3 regions of the Heyndrickxia sp. FSL W8-0496 genome follow, and region 3 is predicted to be linked to each of the others. Evidence: a T-box and tRNA genes for the amino acid it is inferred to sense, from the RefSeq annotation. Region 3 holds a T-box; the other regions hold tRNA genes.
The links. The T-box of region 3 lies ahead of thrS (threonine--tRNA ligase). A T-box ahead of a tRNA ligase gene usually reads a tRNA of that ligase, here a tRNA-Thr.

Region 1 (4,493 bases), 1.6 Mb from region 3:
TTGGCTCCGCAGGTAGGATTCGAACCTACGACCGATCGGTTAACAGCCGATAGCTCTACCACTGAGCTACTGCGGAATACGTAAATATAAAAAATAGTGGGCCTAAATGGACTCGAACCATCGACCTCACGCTTATCAGGCGTGCGCTCTAACCAGCTGAGCTATAGGCCCTTTATGTATTTTTTGGAGCGGGTGATGAGAATCGAACTCACGACAACAGCTTGGAAGGCTGTAGTTTTACCACTAAACTACACCCGCATCTTTATTATTGGAGGCAGCAACCGGATTTGAACCGGTGATAAAGGTTTTGCAGACCTCTGCCTTACCACTTGGCTATGCTGCCTTAAAAAGATGGCTGGGCTAGCTGGATTCGAACCAACGAGTGACGGAGTCAAAGTCCGTTGCCTTACCACTTGGCTATAGCCCAAAAAATAGTAATTAAAATGGGGCGGATGATGGGAATCGAACCCACGAATGTCGGAACCACAATCCGATGCGTTAACCACTTCGCCACATCCGCCATAAAATGGTGGCTCGGGACGGAATCGAACCGCCGACACATGGATTTTCAGTCCATTGCTCTACCGACTGAGCTACCGAGCCATATATTATATCTTTATCTATATATTATTTTATATTCGCCATCTTTATCAACTTTTATTTTAATATAAATGGCGGTCCGGACGGGACTCGAACCCGCGACCTCCTGCGTGACAGGCAGGCATTCTAACCAACTGAACTACCGGACCATTTATTATTAATATATATTAATGGCGGAGGAAGAGGGATTCGAACCCCCGCGCGGTGTAACCCGCCTGTCGGTTTTCAAGACCGATCCCTTCAGCCAGACTTGGGTATTCCTCCGAAAGTGGAGCCTAGCGGGATCGAACCGCTGACCTCCTGCGTGCAAAGCAGGCGCTCTCCCAGCTGAGCTAAGGCCCCATATAATGTTTGGTTTTAAATGGCGCGCCCGAGAGGAGTCGAACCCCTAACCTTTTGATCCGTAGTCAAACGCTCTATCCAATTGAGCTACGGGCGCATACATTATATCGTAAGATATTTTATGGAAGGATATTTTGCTTTGCAAAAATCCTTAAATCTTTTACTTCGTAAAAATTTCTAGTGCCGAGGACCGGAATCGAACCGGTACGGTAGTCACCTACCGCAGGATTTTAAGTCCTGTGCGTCTGCCAGTTCCGCCACCCCGGCAAGGGTATTTGGAGCGGAAGACGGGATTCGAACCCGCGACCCCCACCTTGGCAAGGTGGTGTTCTACCACTGAACTACTTCCGCAAAAAGTACCTTTGTTAATTCAAAACCTTGCGAATATAAATGAGCCATGAAGGACTCGAACCTTCGACCCTCTGATTAAAAGTCAGATGCTCTACCAACTGAGCTAATGGCTCGTAATGAATATAATTAATAGTGTAAGCATGTACTTCAAATATAAATGCATCTACGACGTCCCAATCTCAGCAAGATTATTCAAGCTGTATCTCGATTGGTACGCTGATGTTACTCTTCGTAGCGTACTCGATCGTGCTCTACCAACTGAGCTAATGGCTCGTAATGACCTGAGTGGTGCCGGCCAGAGGACTTGAACCCCCAACCTACTGATTACAAGTCAGTTGCTCTACCAATTGAGCTAGGCCGGCATTTATAAATATTATCCCCTAACAGAGGTTTAGGTGCTATGGTCGTCCAGCTTTCAGTTTGCTTATTCAAGCAGCAGCTCAAGCCGTACGCTGATGTATTTCAAAGTCGTTTATTCGGTCGTGCTCTACCAATTGAGCTAGGCCGTTATTATATATGGTGGAGAATGACGGGATCGAACCGCCGACCCCCTGCTTGTAAGGCAGGTGCTCTCCCAGCTGAGCTAATCCTCCAATATGTATAATATATAAAATGGTGACCCGTACGGGATTCGAACCCGTGTTACCGCCGTGAAAGGGCGGTGTCTTAACCGCTTGACCAACGGGCCACATAGGAATATTTTGTTAATATAGTGAAGCAAAATAATAGCCCCACCTTAGGGGCGTAGCCTGGCAACGTCCTACTCTTGCAGGGGGAGAGCCCCCAACTACCATCGGCGCTAAGAAGCTTAACTTCCGTGTTCGGGATGGGAACGGGTGTGACCTTCTTGCCATAGTTACCAGACTATATTTTGTTAAGGGTTTATTCCCTCAAAACTAGATATATTAAGAAGTGTAATAACCTTAAATCAAATTAGGATAAGTCTTCGATCTATTAGTATTCGTCAGCTCCATGTGTCGCCACACTTCCACCTCGAACCTATCAACCTGATCATCTTTCAGGGATCTTATTTAGATAAACTAAGGGAAATCTCATCTTGAGGGGGGCTTCATGCTTAGATGCTTTCAGCACTTATCCCTTCCGCACATAGCTACCCAGCGATGCCTTTGGCAAGACAACTGGTACACCAGCGGTGCGTCCATCCCGGTCCTCTCGTACTAAGGACAGCTCCTCTCAAATTTCCTACGCCCACGACGGATAGGGACCGAACTGTCTCACGACGTTCTGAACCCAGCTCGCGTACCGCTTTAATGGGCGAACAGCCCAACCCTTGGGACCGACTACAGCCCCAGGATGCGATGAGCCGACATCGAGGTGCCAAACCTCCCCGTCGATGTGGACTCTTGGGGGAGATAAGCCTGTTATCCCCGGGGTAGCTTTTATCCGTTGAGCGATGGCCCTTCCATGCGGAACCACCGGATCACTAAGCCCGACTTTCGTCCCTGCTCGACTTGTAGGTCTCGCAGTCAAGCTCCCTTGTGCCTTTACACTCTGCGAATGATTTCCAACCATTCTGAGGGAACCTTTGGGCGCCTCCGTTACCTTTTAGGAGGCGACCGCCCCAGTCAAACTGCCTGCCTGACACTGTCTCCCACCCCGATTCAGGGGTGCGGGTTAGAATTTCAATACAGCCAGGGTAGTATCCCACCGATGCCTCCACCGAAGCTGGCGCTCCGGTTTCAAAGGCTCCTACCTATCCTGTACAAGCTGTACCAAAATTCAATATCAAGCTGCAGTAAAGCTCCACGGGGTCTTTCCGTCCTGTCGCGGGTAACCTGCATCTTCACAGGTACTATAATTTCACCGAGTCTCTCGTTGAGACAGTGCCCAGATCGTTGCGCCTTTCGTGCGGGTCAGAACTTACCTGACAAGGAATTTCGCTACCTTAGGACCGTTATAGTTACGGCCGCCGTTTACTGGGGCTTCAATTCAAAGCTTCGTCTTGCGACTAACCTCTCCTCTTAACCTTCCAGCACCGGGCAGGCGTCAGCCCCTATACTTCGCCTTACGGCTTCGCAGAGACCTGTGTTTTTGCTAAACAGTCGCCTGGGCCTATTCACTGCGGCTCTCTCGGGCTTGCACCCTAACAGAGCACCCCTTCTCCCGAAGTTACGGGGTCATTTTGCCGAGTTCCTTAACGAGAGTTCTCTCGCTCACCTTAGGATTCTCTCCTCGCCTACCTGTGTCGGTTTGCGGTACGGGCACCTTTCACCTCACTAGAGGATTTTCTAGGCAGTGTGGAATCAGGAACTTCGGTACTAAATTTCCCTCGCCATCACAGCTCAAGGTATCTGGTGACGGGATTTGCCTCGTCACCCCTCTAACTGCTTGGACGCACTATTCCAGCAGTGCGCTTACCCTATCCTCCTGCGTCCCCCCATCGTTCAAACGGTGAAGAGGTGGTACAGGAATATCAACCTGTTGTCCATCGCCTACGCCTTTCGGCCTCGGCTTAGGTCCCGACTAACCCTGAGCGGACGAGCCTTCCTCAGGAAACCTTAGGCATTCGGTGGAAGGGATTCTCACCCTTCTTTCGCTACTCATACCGGCATTCTCACTTCTAAGCGCTCCACCAGTCCTTACGGTCTAGCTTCGCAGCCCTTAGAACGCTCTCCTACCACGGACATCCAGCATTTTTCCGAAGGAAAAGATGCATTGGTGTCCATCCACAGCTTCGGTGATACGTTTAGCCCCGGTACATTTTCGGCGCAGAGTCACTCGACCAGTGAGCTATTACGCACTCTTTAAATGGTGGCTGCTTCTAAGCCAACATCCTGGTTGTCTAAGCAACTCCACATCCTTTTCCACTTAACGTATACTTTGGGACCTTAGCTGGTGGTCTGGGCTGTTTCCCTCTTGACTACGGATCTTATCACTCGCAGTCTGACTCCTAAGGATAAGTCATTGGCATTCGGAGTTTGTCTGAATTCGGTAACCCGATGAGGGCCCCTAGTCCAAACAGTGCTCTACCTCCAAGACTCTTACCTTAAGGCTAGCCCTAAAGCTATTTCGGAGAGAACCAGCTATCTCCAAGTTCGATTGGAATTTCTCCGCTACCCACACCTCATCCCCGCACTTTTCAACGTGCGTGGGTTCGGGCCTCCAGTAAGTGTTACCTTACCTTCACCCTGGACATGGGTAGATCACCTGGTTTCGGGTCTACGACCTCATACTTAATC
Region 2 (4,493 bases), 1.0 Mb from region 3:
GAATGCCAATGACTTATCCTTAGGAGTCAGACTGCGAGTGATAAGATCCGTAGTCAAGAGGGAAACAGCCCAGACCACCAGCTAAGGTCCCAAAGTATACGTTAAGTGGAAAAGGATGTGGAGTTGCTTAGACAACCAGGATGTTGGCTTAGAAGCAGCCACCATTTAAAGAGTGCGTAATAGCTCACTGGTCGAGTGACTCTGCGCCGAAAATGTACCGGGGCTAAACGTATCACCGAAGCTGTGGATGGACACCGTCAGGTGTCCGTGGTAGGAGAGCGTTCTAAGGGCTGCGAAGCTAGACCGTAAGGACTGGTGGAGCGCTTAGAAGTGAGAATGCCGGTATGAGTAGCGAAAGAAGGGTGAGAATCCCTTCCACCGAATGCCTAAGGTTTCCTGAGGAAGGCTCGTCCGCTCAGGGTTAGTCGGGACCTAAGCCGAGGCCGAAAGGCGTAGGCGATGGACAACAGGTTGATATTCCTGTACCACCTCTTCACCGTTTGAACGATGGGGGGACGCAGGAGGATAGGGTAAGCGCACTGCTGGAATAGTGCGTCCAAGCAGTTAGAGGGGTGACGAGGCAAATCCCGTCACCAGATACCTTGAGCTGTGATGGCGAGGGAAATTTAGTACCGAAGTTCCTGATTCCACACTGCCTAGAAAATCCTCTAGTGAGGTGAAAGGTGCCCGTACCGCAAACCGACACAGGTAGGCGAGGAGAGAATCCTAAGGTGAGCGAGAGAACTCTCGTTAAGGAACTCGGCAAAATGACCCCGTAACTTCGGGAGAAGGGGTGCTCTGTTAGGGTGCAAGCCCGAGAGAGCCGCAGTGAATAGGCCCAGGCGACTGTTTAGCAAAAACACAGGTCTCTGCGAAGCCGTAAGGCGAAGTATAGGGGCTGACGCCTGCCCGGTGCTGGAAGGTTAAGAGGAGAGGTTAGTCGCAAGACGAAGCTTTGAATTGAAGCCCCAGTAAACGGCGGCCGTAACTATAACGGTCCTAAGGTAGCGAAATTCCTTGTCAGGTAAGTTCTGACCCGCACGAAAGGCGCAACGATCTGGGCACTGTCTCAACGAGAGACTCGGTGAAATTATAGTACCTGTGAAGATGCAGGTTACCCGCGACAGGACGGAAAGACCCCGTGGAGCTTTACTGCAGCTTGATATTGAATTTTGGTACAGCTTGTACAGGATAGGTAGGAGCCTTTGAAGCCGGAGCGCCAGCTTCGGTGGAGGCATCGGTGGGATACTACCCTGGCTGTATTGAAATTCTAACCCGCACCCCTGAATCGGGGTGGGAGACAGTGTCAGGCAGGCAGTTTGACTGGGGCGGTCGCCTCCTAAAAGGTAACGGAGGCGCCCAAAGGTTCCCTCAGAATGGTTGGAAATCATTCGCAGAGTGTAAAGGCACAAGGGAGCTTGACTGCGAGACCTACAAGTCGAGCAGGGACGAAAGTCGGGCTTAGTGATCCGGTGGTTCCGCATGGAAGGGCCATCGCTCAACGGATAAAAGCTACCCCGGGGATAACAGGCTTATCTCCCCCAAGAGTCCACATCGACGGGGAGGTTTGGCACCTCGATGTCGGCTCATCGCATCCTGGGGCTGTAGTCGGTCCCAAGGGTTGGGCTGTTCGCCCATTAAAGCGGTACGCGAGCTGGGTTCAGAACGTCGTGAGACAGTTCGGTCCCTATCCGTCGTGGGCGTAGGAAATTTGAGAGGAGCTGTCCTTAGTACGAGAGGACCGGGATGGACGCACCGCTGGTGTACCAGTTGTCTTGCCAAAGGCATCGCTGGGTAGCTATGTGCGGAAGGGATAAGTGCTGAAAGCATCTAAGCATGAAGCCCCCCTCAAGATGAGATTTCCCTTAGTTTATCTAAATAAGATCCCTGAAAGATGATCAGGTTGATAGGTTCGAGGTGGAAGTGTGGCGACACATGGAGCTGACGAATACTAATAGATCGAAGACTTAACCAAATAGATTTGAGGTTATGAACCGTTACTTCTTTATATATCTAGTTTTGAGGGAATAAACCCTTAACAAAATATAGTCTGGTAACTATGGCAAGAAGGTCACACCCGTTCGCATCCCGAACACGGAAGTTAAGCTTCTTAGCGCCGATGGTAGTTGGGGGCTCTCCCCCTGCAAGAGTAGGACGTTGCCAGGCATTTACGGAGGATTAGCTCAGCTGGGAGAGCACCTGCCTTACAAGCAGGGGGTCGGCGGTTCGATCCCGTCATCCTCCACCATATATAATGCCGGCCTAGCTCAATTGGTAGAGCACGACCGAATAAACTACTTTGAAATACATCAGCGTACAGCTTGAGCTGCTGCTTGAATAAGCAAACTGAAAGCTGGACGACTATTATAACTAATCTCTGTTTGGGGATTATAATATACTAATGCCGGCCTAGCTCAATTGGTAGAGCAACTGACTTGTAATCAGTAGGTTGGGGGTTCAAGTCCTCTGGCCGGCACCACTCAGGTCATTACGAGCCATTAGCTCAGTTGGTAGAGCACGATCGAGTACGCTACGAAGAGTAACATCAGCGTACCAATCGAGATACAGCTTGAATAATCTTGCTGAGATTGGGACGTCGTAGATGCATTTATATTCGAAGTACATGCTTATACTATTAATTATATTCATAAAGAGCCATTAGCTCAGTTGGTAGAGCATCTGACTTTTAATCAGAGGGTCGAAGGTTCGAGTCCTTCATGGCTCACCATTGTTTTTTGTAAGGAAACATAACTTACCTTTTTGTTAAACGAAAAACATTTTTTCATAACGCGGGTGTGGCGGAATTGGCAGACGCACCAGACTTAGGATCTGGCGCCGCAAGGCGTGGGGGTTCGACTCCCTTCACCCGCATTATAAAATAAAGTCGCGGAAGTAGTTCAGTGGTAGAACACCACCTTGCCAAGGTGGGGGTCGCGGGTTCGAATCCCGTCTTCCGCTCCAAACAACCCTTGCCGGGGTGGCGGAACTGGCAGACGCACAGGACTTAAAATCCTGCGGTAGGTGACTACCGTACCGGTTCGATTCCGGTCCTCGGCATTTAGAATTTTTGCGCAGCAAAAGATTCTTCCATAAAATATCTTACGATATAAATCATGCGCCCGTAGCTCAATTGGATAGAGCGTTTGACTACGGATCAAAAGGTTAGGGGTTCGACTCCTCTCGGGCGCGCCATGAACGGGAAGTAGCTCAGCTTGGTAGAGCACATGGTTTGGGACCATGGGGTCGCAGGTTCGAATCCTGTCTTCCCGACCATTATATAATTGGGGCCTTAGCTCAGCTGGGAGAGCGCCTGCTTTGCACGCAGGAGGTCAGCGGTTCGATCCCGCTAGGCTCCACCAATATTTAAAATTAAAATATACTATGGCGGCGTAGCTCAGCTGGCTAGAGCGTACGGTTCATACCCGTGAGGTCGTGGGTTCGATCCCCTCCGCCGCTACCATAGAGGACCTTTAGCTCAGCTGGTTAGAGCAGACGGCTCATAACCGTCCGGTCGTAGGTTCGAGTCCTACAAGGTCCACCATATATAATTGGAGGAATACCCAAGTCTGGCTGAAGGGATCGGTCTTGAAAACCGACAGGCGGGTTACACCGCGCGGGGGTTCGAATCCCTCTTCCTCCGCCATAACTATTTCTTTAAAAGATTTTTTATACTATCGTCGCGGGGTGGAGCAACGAGCGTTACTTCATCGAACAACTACGAGTTGTACCGATTGAGCTGCTACTAGAGTAAGCATATTGAAATCGGGACAGTTGATGATAAGATTGGATTAAAAAATTTATTATACTATCATCGCGGGGTGGAGCAGTCTGGTAGCTCGTCGGGCTCATAACCCGAAGGTCGCAGGTTCAAATCCTGCCTCCGCAATCATTTTCAAGTAAACTTGAAAGAAATTTGGTCCGGTAGTTCAGTTGGTTAGAATGCCTGCCTGTCACGCAGGAGGTCGCGGGTTCGAGTCCCGTCCGGACCGCCATTTTATAATATGGCTCGGTAGCTCAGTCGGTAGAGCAATGGACTGAAAATCCATGTGTCGGCGGTTCGATTCCGTCCCGAGCCACCATTTTATGTGTTTAAGTGGCTAATAACTACATGTAATCCAATGTTTAGTTGAACATGACGGCTATTCCAAAGTGGTTAAAAATTGGATTGTGGCTCAGACATTTGTGAGGTCGATTCCGATTAGTGGCTCCATCATGCGGGTGTAGTTTAGTGGTAAAACTACAGCCTTCCAAGCTGTTGTCGTGGGTTCGATTCCCATCACCCGCTCCATAATTTTTGTGGGCCTATAGCTCAGCTGGTTAGAGCGCACGCCTGATAAGCGTGAGGTCGATGGTTCGAGTCCATTTAGGCCCACCATAATGATAATTTACTTGTTCCGCAGTAGCTCAGTGGTAGAGCTATCGGCTGTTAACCGATCGGTCGTAGGTTCGAATCCTACCTGCGGAGCCATATAATTGGAGAAGTACTCAAGTGG
Region 3 (4,493 bases):
TCGGCTGTCAACGATATGTATTATGCGGCAGGCTGGTCGGTAAACGCCGACCAAACGATTATAGAACACACTGGGGGCAATCCAAATTTCAGAACCGAAGTAGCCATACTGCTAAATGAAGGAACAGCTGTCTGCTTGCTGAGCAACGGCGCAAATACCAATATAAACCTGGTACTAAAAGTTAAAGATATATTAGACGGCAATTTAACTCAGTCATATGAAAAAAGCGACACACAGCTTTTGGATATCATTTTGTCGTCTATCACAATTATATTTTGCCTATTGGCTGTTTTACTATTTCTCTTAGGATTACGTAGAAGGAAAACGAATGAGCGGCAGCCAATGTCAAAAAAGAGAATAATTGTAGCAGTTATTTTTCTGATCGCTACGATTGCCCTGGGTATACTGTGCTGTGCTTTCGATTGGTCAACGATACTTATTTGGCAAACATATAGTGTTCTTACAGCTTTGATTTCGTCAGCATTATTAACAGCAAGCATTACGTGGTTTGTATACACTCACCGATAAAATACCTCGCTCCAAGATAAGCATAATGTTAAGTAATTAAATTTCAGTTTATCGGTATGCTTAATTTGAAACACATAAGACACTTTGGTGTCTTTTTTATATCATCGACAATTTTCCCAAACTTAATTATTATTGCTTCCACTAACCTGCTCCGTTCGTTTGAATAAGGATTTTTAAACAACTATATTATTTTTTTAAATGACTTTATCGTAAATTAAACAACTTTATTATATCTGCACAATAACCTCAGATATAATAAATGCTGAATCCAAAAGCTGGCGAGTCAAACTGAATGGAGAAAAAGGTGATTCACCAATAAAAGGTACTGGTTAAATAAATCATCTTAAAGTTCAGTCTTAAATCAGATAGTTCTTTTTATTTAACGATTATAAAATAAGCTTTACTAAGTATAGCTATTAATAAAATGTTTACTAAAAATTTTAGTGTTTTAAGACCGTGATTTGGTTTCTGATTGGTAAATTTACTAATATCCCAATTTTTATTATATACAAACATCTATATAATGAATCGATTCCAATGCAGACATAATCATTTCATCTACAATGTTGGTGAGTATTGAGGATTTCTATAAGCTTAGTATATCAAAGGGTTAGTTTATGATAATGAGCATATGAAAAAGGATATTGTTTTTATAAGAAGATGTTAGTAAACAATTAGTTGCACCTTTGACTAAAATTCATCAATATCAAATGTACAAGCAAATTAATATTATCACTTGGATGTCTAAAATTTGAGGCTATTTATCAACAAATAATGGTGTGCAAAACCTGAGATTAGAAAATATAAAGCATGAAAGTATTGAAAGTATTAATTTTAAGGTATTTCAAATGCTGATCATTTATTGAAAAATAGTAGGTATTACATCTCACATTCGTTATTGACTTTATTTTCCGTCATGTTTAAAATAACTATCATTGTAAATAATCTATAGTAACTTTATCAAAAAATATTTCTTGACTTTTATAATTTATCCATTTACAATTCAAAAAAAACAATTCATTACAATTTGTAAGAAATGAACATTGCTTTGATAAGGACATGAATCATACTTAATTTTCTTCCAGAGAACAGGGTCATTGGCTGTAAACCCTGTAGAAAAATGTTTGATTTACCACCTTTGAGCTTTTATGGGGAAAAGTTTTGCTTAGTATCCATAAACGGGAAAACCGTTATCTTTTTGAGCGTAAAGTAGATTTTGCTTTACGAAATTAGGGTGGCACCACGACCGCACTCGTCCCTTTGTCTTTGGGATGGGTGCGTTTTTTATTTGATTTTTAAAGAGTATACTTTTTTTCGAAAATTATATATATATTGCGATGATAAGGATATGAATTTTTTTAATTTTTCTTTGCAGAGAACAGGGTCATTGGCTGCGAGCCCTGAAGAAAGAGGAAAATTTACCACCTTTGAGCTATTATGGGGAAAAGAATTTACTTAGTATCCATAATCGGAAAAAAACCGTTATCTATTTGAGCGTAATGCAGCTGCATGCTTTGCGAAATTAGGGTGGCACCACGACCGCACTCGTCCCTTGTCTTTGGGATGAGTGCGTTTTTTATTTATACTCTTTTAAAAATTAATAGTTAGAGCACAAACAGCATATTCAATTTTAGGAGGAATTACCATGTCAATTGAAATGGAAGCAGAAAAACGAAATCATCGTAAATTAGGTCAACAATTAGAGTTATTTATGTCATCAGAAGAAGCGCCGGGTATGCCTTTCTTCTTACCAAAAGGAATGGTCATACGAAATGAACTCGAGTATTTTTGGAAACAAAAGCATCATTTAGCTGGTTATCAGGAAATTAAGACACCGATCATGATGAAACAAGAGTTATGGGAGCAATCAGGTCATTGGGACCATTATCATGAAAACATGTATTTTTCGAAAGTGGACGATCAAAATTATGCTATTAAGCCAATGAATTGTCCGGGTGCTGTTCTCATTTTTAATAATAAACGTCGAAGCTATCGTGAGCTCCCGATCCGATACGGAGAATTAGGATTAGTTCATCGGCATGAACTTTCTGGATCTTTAAATGGTCTGCTAAGAGTACGTTCGTTTACACAGGATGATGCACATATTTTTGTACGAGAGGATCAAATTGAATCTGAAATTGATAAGGTACTAGAACTAGTGGATGAATTTTATTCAGAATTTGGATTTAGCTATAAAATTGAACTTTCCACTCGACCTGAGAAATATATGGGCTCTGAGGAAATATGGGACAAAGCAGAGGCGGCTTTAGAATCAGTACTAAAGAAAAAAGAGCTTCCTTATCAAATTAACCATGGAGATGGAGCGTTTTACGGGCCAAAGATTGATTATCATATTTTAGATTCATTAGGTAGAAGCTGGCAATGCGGTACCGTACAACTTGATTTTCAAATGCCGGAAAAATTTAATTGCCAATATATCGGTGAGGATAATAAATATCATATTCCAATCATGATTCACCGAGCTATTTACGGATCGCTTGAGCGCTTTATGGCCATATTAATTGAACATTATGCTGGTGATTTCCCTTTATGGTTAGCTCCTATACAAGCGAAGATTTTGCCTATTTCAGATAAGCACCTTCCTTATGCCGAGCAAATTAAACAGCAATTTCAACAAGTTGGAATACGAATTGAAGTCGACGAAAGAATTGAAAAAATGGGCTTAAAAATAAGAGATGCAGAAACAGAAAAGATACCGTTCATGCTTATAATTGGTGATCAAGAAATTGAAAATGGAGCGGTATCTTTAAGGAAACGAGGAGAGGGAAACCTTGGCCAGATGAGTGTGATGGACGCTTTAGATAAAATCACAAAAGAAAAAAATAATCGAGAAAATCATTCATAGGACTTGTTTGACCAGCGATAGAAATAATCAATAACAATAAAATAAAGGGAATAGCCAAAAATTGAATAAATATGTTTCCATGAATTCGTATGATCCAGAAAGCCAAGCGTTTCGGAGTATCTTTCAAAAACAGCCATGAGCAGGCTTAATAGCATGATCAAGCCTGCTTTCTTCCATTTAGATAAATAACGGATTATATAGAGGTAGAGAATAATTAAACAAGGGAGTCCGACTAGTGGAAAGAAAATATTAATCGAAAATAGTTCAGGAAATGGTCTTTTAGGGAAGGTATATAAACCAACTCCTGTAAAAAATAGATCTAGATAGGTGCCAATAAGCGAAGCATAAGCGAAGCGAAAAGCAAGGTAGGGATCAATTTTCTAATTGAGGAATGTGATCGTTTTTTTGGCAATTCCTGCTCGTTCAAGCTTTTCAAGCGTTTTACAGTAATCATGCTTAATCTCTCCATCTACTTTTTCTTTTGAGTCTACAAGGTATTTGATCACTTGCCAATTTGTGTACCAATCTTTGCTTTCTGCTTTTTCATGAATAGAATTTTTCCAAGCATAAGGTAGTCTAGGACTATAGAAACGAGGACAGGTAGGGTCGATCTGACAAGACTTTAACCTTGTTTTCCATTCAACACCTGGAACTCCTTCATTCACATCATTAAACAGATGCGGCCAGAAGTCTTTTCGGGAACCAGTATGAGGTTGGGTTATTGCCCATTGCACTGTTTTCTTCAATCGATCTGGATGGTCAAATAAGATACTGTATAATCGCTTCCCTAATAGTATTCGTTCATGCAAACTTTGAAAATGATTTAATGTTTGGCCAACTAATAATATTTGATTTTTTTCTAGATAGGGAAAGATAATATGGTTCATTGAAAGGATTTCTTGTATTCTGAATTCAAATGTTTCGAAGACTTGCTTCTTAAATGTTTGATTGTTAATGATTCTTATTTCTAAATAATTTTGTTCATTAATGATAAGAGCGATGGTTAGTAGATAAGGATTTCGATCTTTCCAAAAGTGATTCCAAATGGTGAACATAAATGATGAAATATGTAGGTGAGGAAGAAGATGAAATAAATTTT

Region 1: it has a tRNA-Thr gene. The T-box ahead of thrS (threonine--tRNA ligase) is inferred to sense a tRNA for this amino acid. The anticodon was not compared.
Region 2: it has a tRNA-Thr gene. The T-box ahead of thrS (threonine--tRNA ligase) is inferred to sense a tRNA for this amino acid. The anticodon was not compared.

What each region holds. Positions count from the first base shown of each region.
Region 1 covers NZ_JBBOXX010000001.1:845,187-849,679, reverse strand. The annotation lists tRNA gene NST63_RS04485 (tRNA-Asn) at 2-76, opposite strand; tRNA gene NST63_RS04480 (tRNA-Ile) at 98-171, opposite strand; tRNA gene NST63_RS04475 (tRNA-Gly) at 185-258, opposite strand; tRNA gene NST63_RS04470 (tRNA-Cys) at 270-343, opposite strand; tRNA gene NST63_RS04465 (tRNA-Gln) at 353-427, opposite strand; tRNA gene NST63_RS04460 (tRNA-His) at 445-520, opposite strand; tRNA gene NST63_RS04455 (tRNA-Phe) at 528-603, opposite strand; tRNA gene NST63_RS04450 (tRNA-Asp) at 673-749, opposite strand; tRNA gene NST63_RS04445 (tRNA-Ser) at 772-864, opposite strand; tRNA gene NST63_RS04440 (tRNA-Ala) at 870-942, opposite strand; tRNA gene NST63_RS04435 (tRNA-Arg) at 963-1,039, opposite strand; tRNA gene NST63_RS04430 (tRNA-Leu) at 1,124-1,209, opposite strand; tRNA gene NST63_RS04425 (tRNA-Gly) at 1,219-1,293, opposite strand; tRNA gene NST63_RS04420 (tRNA-Lys) at 1,334-1,406, opposite strand; tRNA gene NST63_RS04415 (tRNA-Thr) at 1,580-1,655, opposite strand; tRNA gene NST63_RS04410 (tRNA-Val) at 1,811-1,886, opposite strand; tRNA gene NST63_RS04405 (tRNA-Glu) at 1,907-1,981, opposite strand; rRNA gene rrf (5S ribosomal RNA) at 2,041-2,157, opposite strand; rRNA gene NST63_RS04395 (23S ribosomal RNA) at 2,228-4,493, opposite strand, start outside.
Region 2 covers NZ_JBBOXX010000001.1:1,480,490-1,484,982, forward strand. The annotation lists rRNA gene NST63_RS07315 (23S ribosomal RNA) at 1-1,975, shown strand, start outside; rRNA gene rrf (5S ribosomal RNA) at 2,050-2,166, shown strand; tRNA gene NST63_RS07325 (tRNA-Val) at 2,173-2,248, shown strand; tRNA gene NST63_RS07330 (tRNA-Thr) at 2,404-2,479, shown strand; tRNA gene NST63_RS07335 (tRNA-Lys) at 2,653-2,728, shown strand; tRNA gene NST63_RS07340 (tRNA-Leu) at 2,790-2,871, shown strand; tRNA gene NST63_RS07345 (tRNA-Gly) at 2,887-2,961, shown strand; tRNA gene NST63_RS07350 (tRNA-Leu) at 2,972-3,057, shown strand; tRNA gene NST63_RS07355 (tRNA-Arg) at 3,116-3,192, shown strand; tRNA gene NST63_RS07360 (tRNA-Pro) at 3,197-3,273, shown strand; tRNA gene NST63_RS07365 (tRNA-Ala) at 3,284-3,359, shown strand; tRNA gene NST63_RS07370 (tRNA-Met) at 3,384-3,460, shown strand; tRNA gene NST63_RS07375 (tRNA-Ile) at 3,465-3,541, shown strand; tRNA gene NST63_RS07380 (tRNA-Ser) at 3,551-3,643, shown strand; tRNA gene NST63_RS07385 (tRNA-Met) at 3,813-3,886, shown strand; tRNA gene NST63_RS07390 (tRNA-Asp) at 3,916-3,992, shown strand; tRNA gene NST63_RS07395 (tRNA-Phe) at 4,004-4,079, shown strand; tRNA gene NST63_RS07400 (tRNA-Gly) at 4,215-4,288, shown strand; tRNA gene NST63_RS07405 (tRNA-Ile) at 4,299-4,375, shown strand; tRNA gene NST63_RS07410 (tRNA-Asn) at 4,394-4,468, shown strand; tRNA gene NST63_RS07415 (tRNA-Ser) at 4,476-4,493, shown strand, end outside.
Region 3 covers NZ_JBBOXX010000001.1:2,484,051-2,488,543, forward strand. The annotation lists gene NST63_RS12510 (serine hydrolase domain-containing protein) at 1-528, shown strand, start outside; T-box leader at 1,568-1,791, shown strand; T-box leader at 1,857-2,084, shown strand; gene thrS (threonine--tRNA ligase) at 2,174-3,394, shown strand; gene NST63_RS12520 (CBO0543 family protein) at 3,385-3,771, opposite strand; gene NST63_RS12525 (DUF2515 domain-containing protein) at 3,775-4,493, opposite strand, start outside.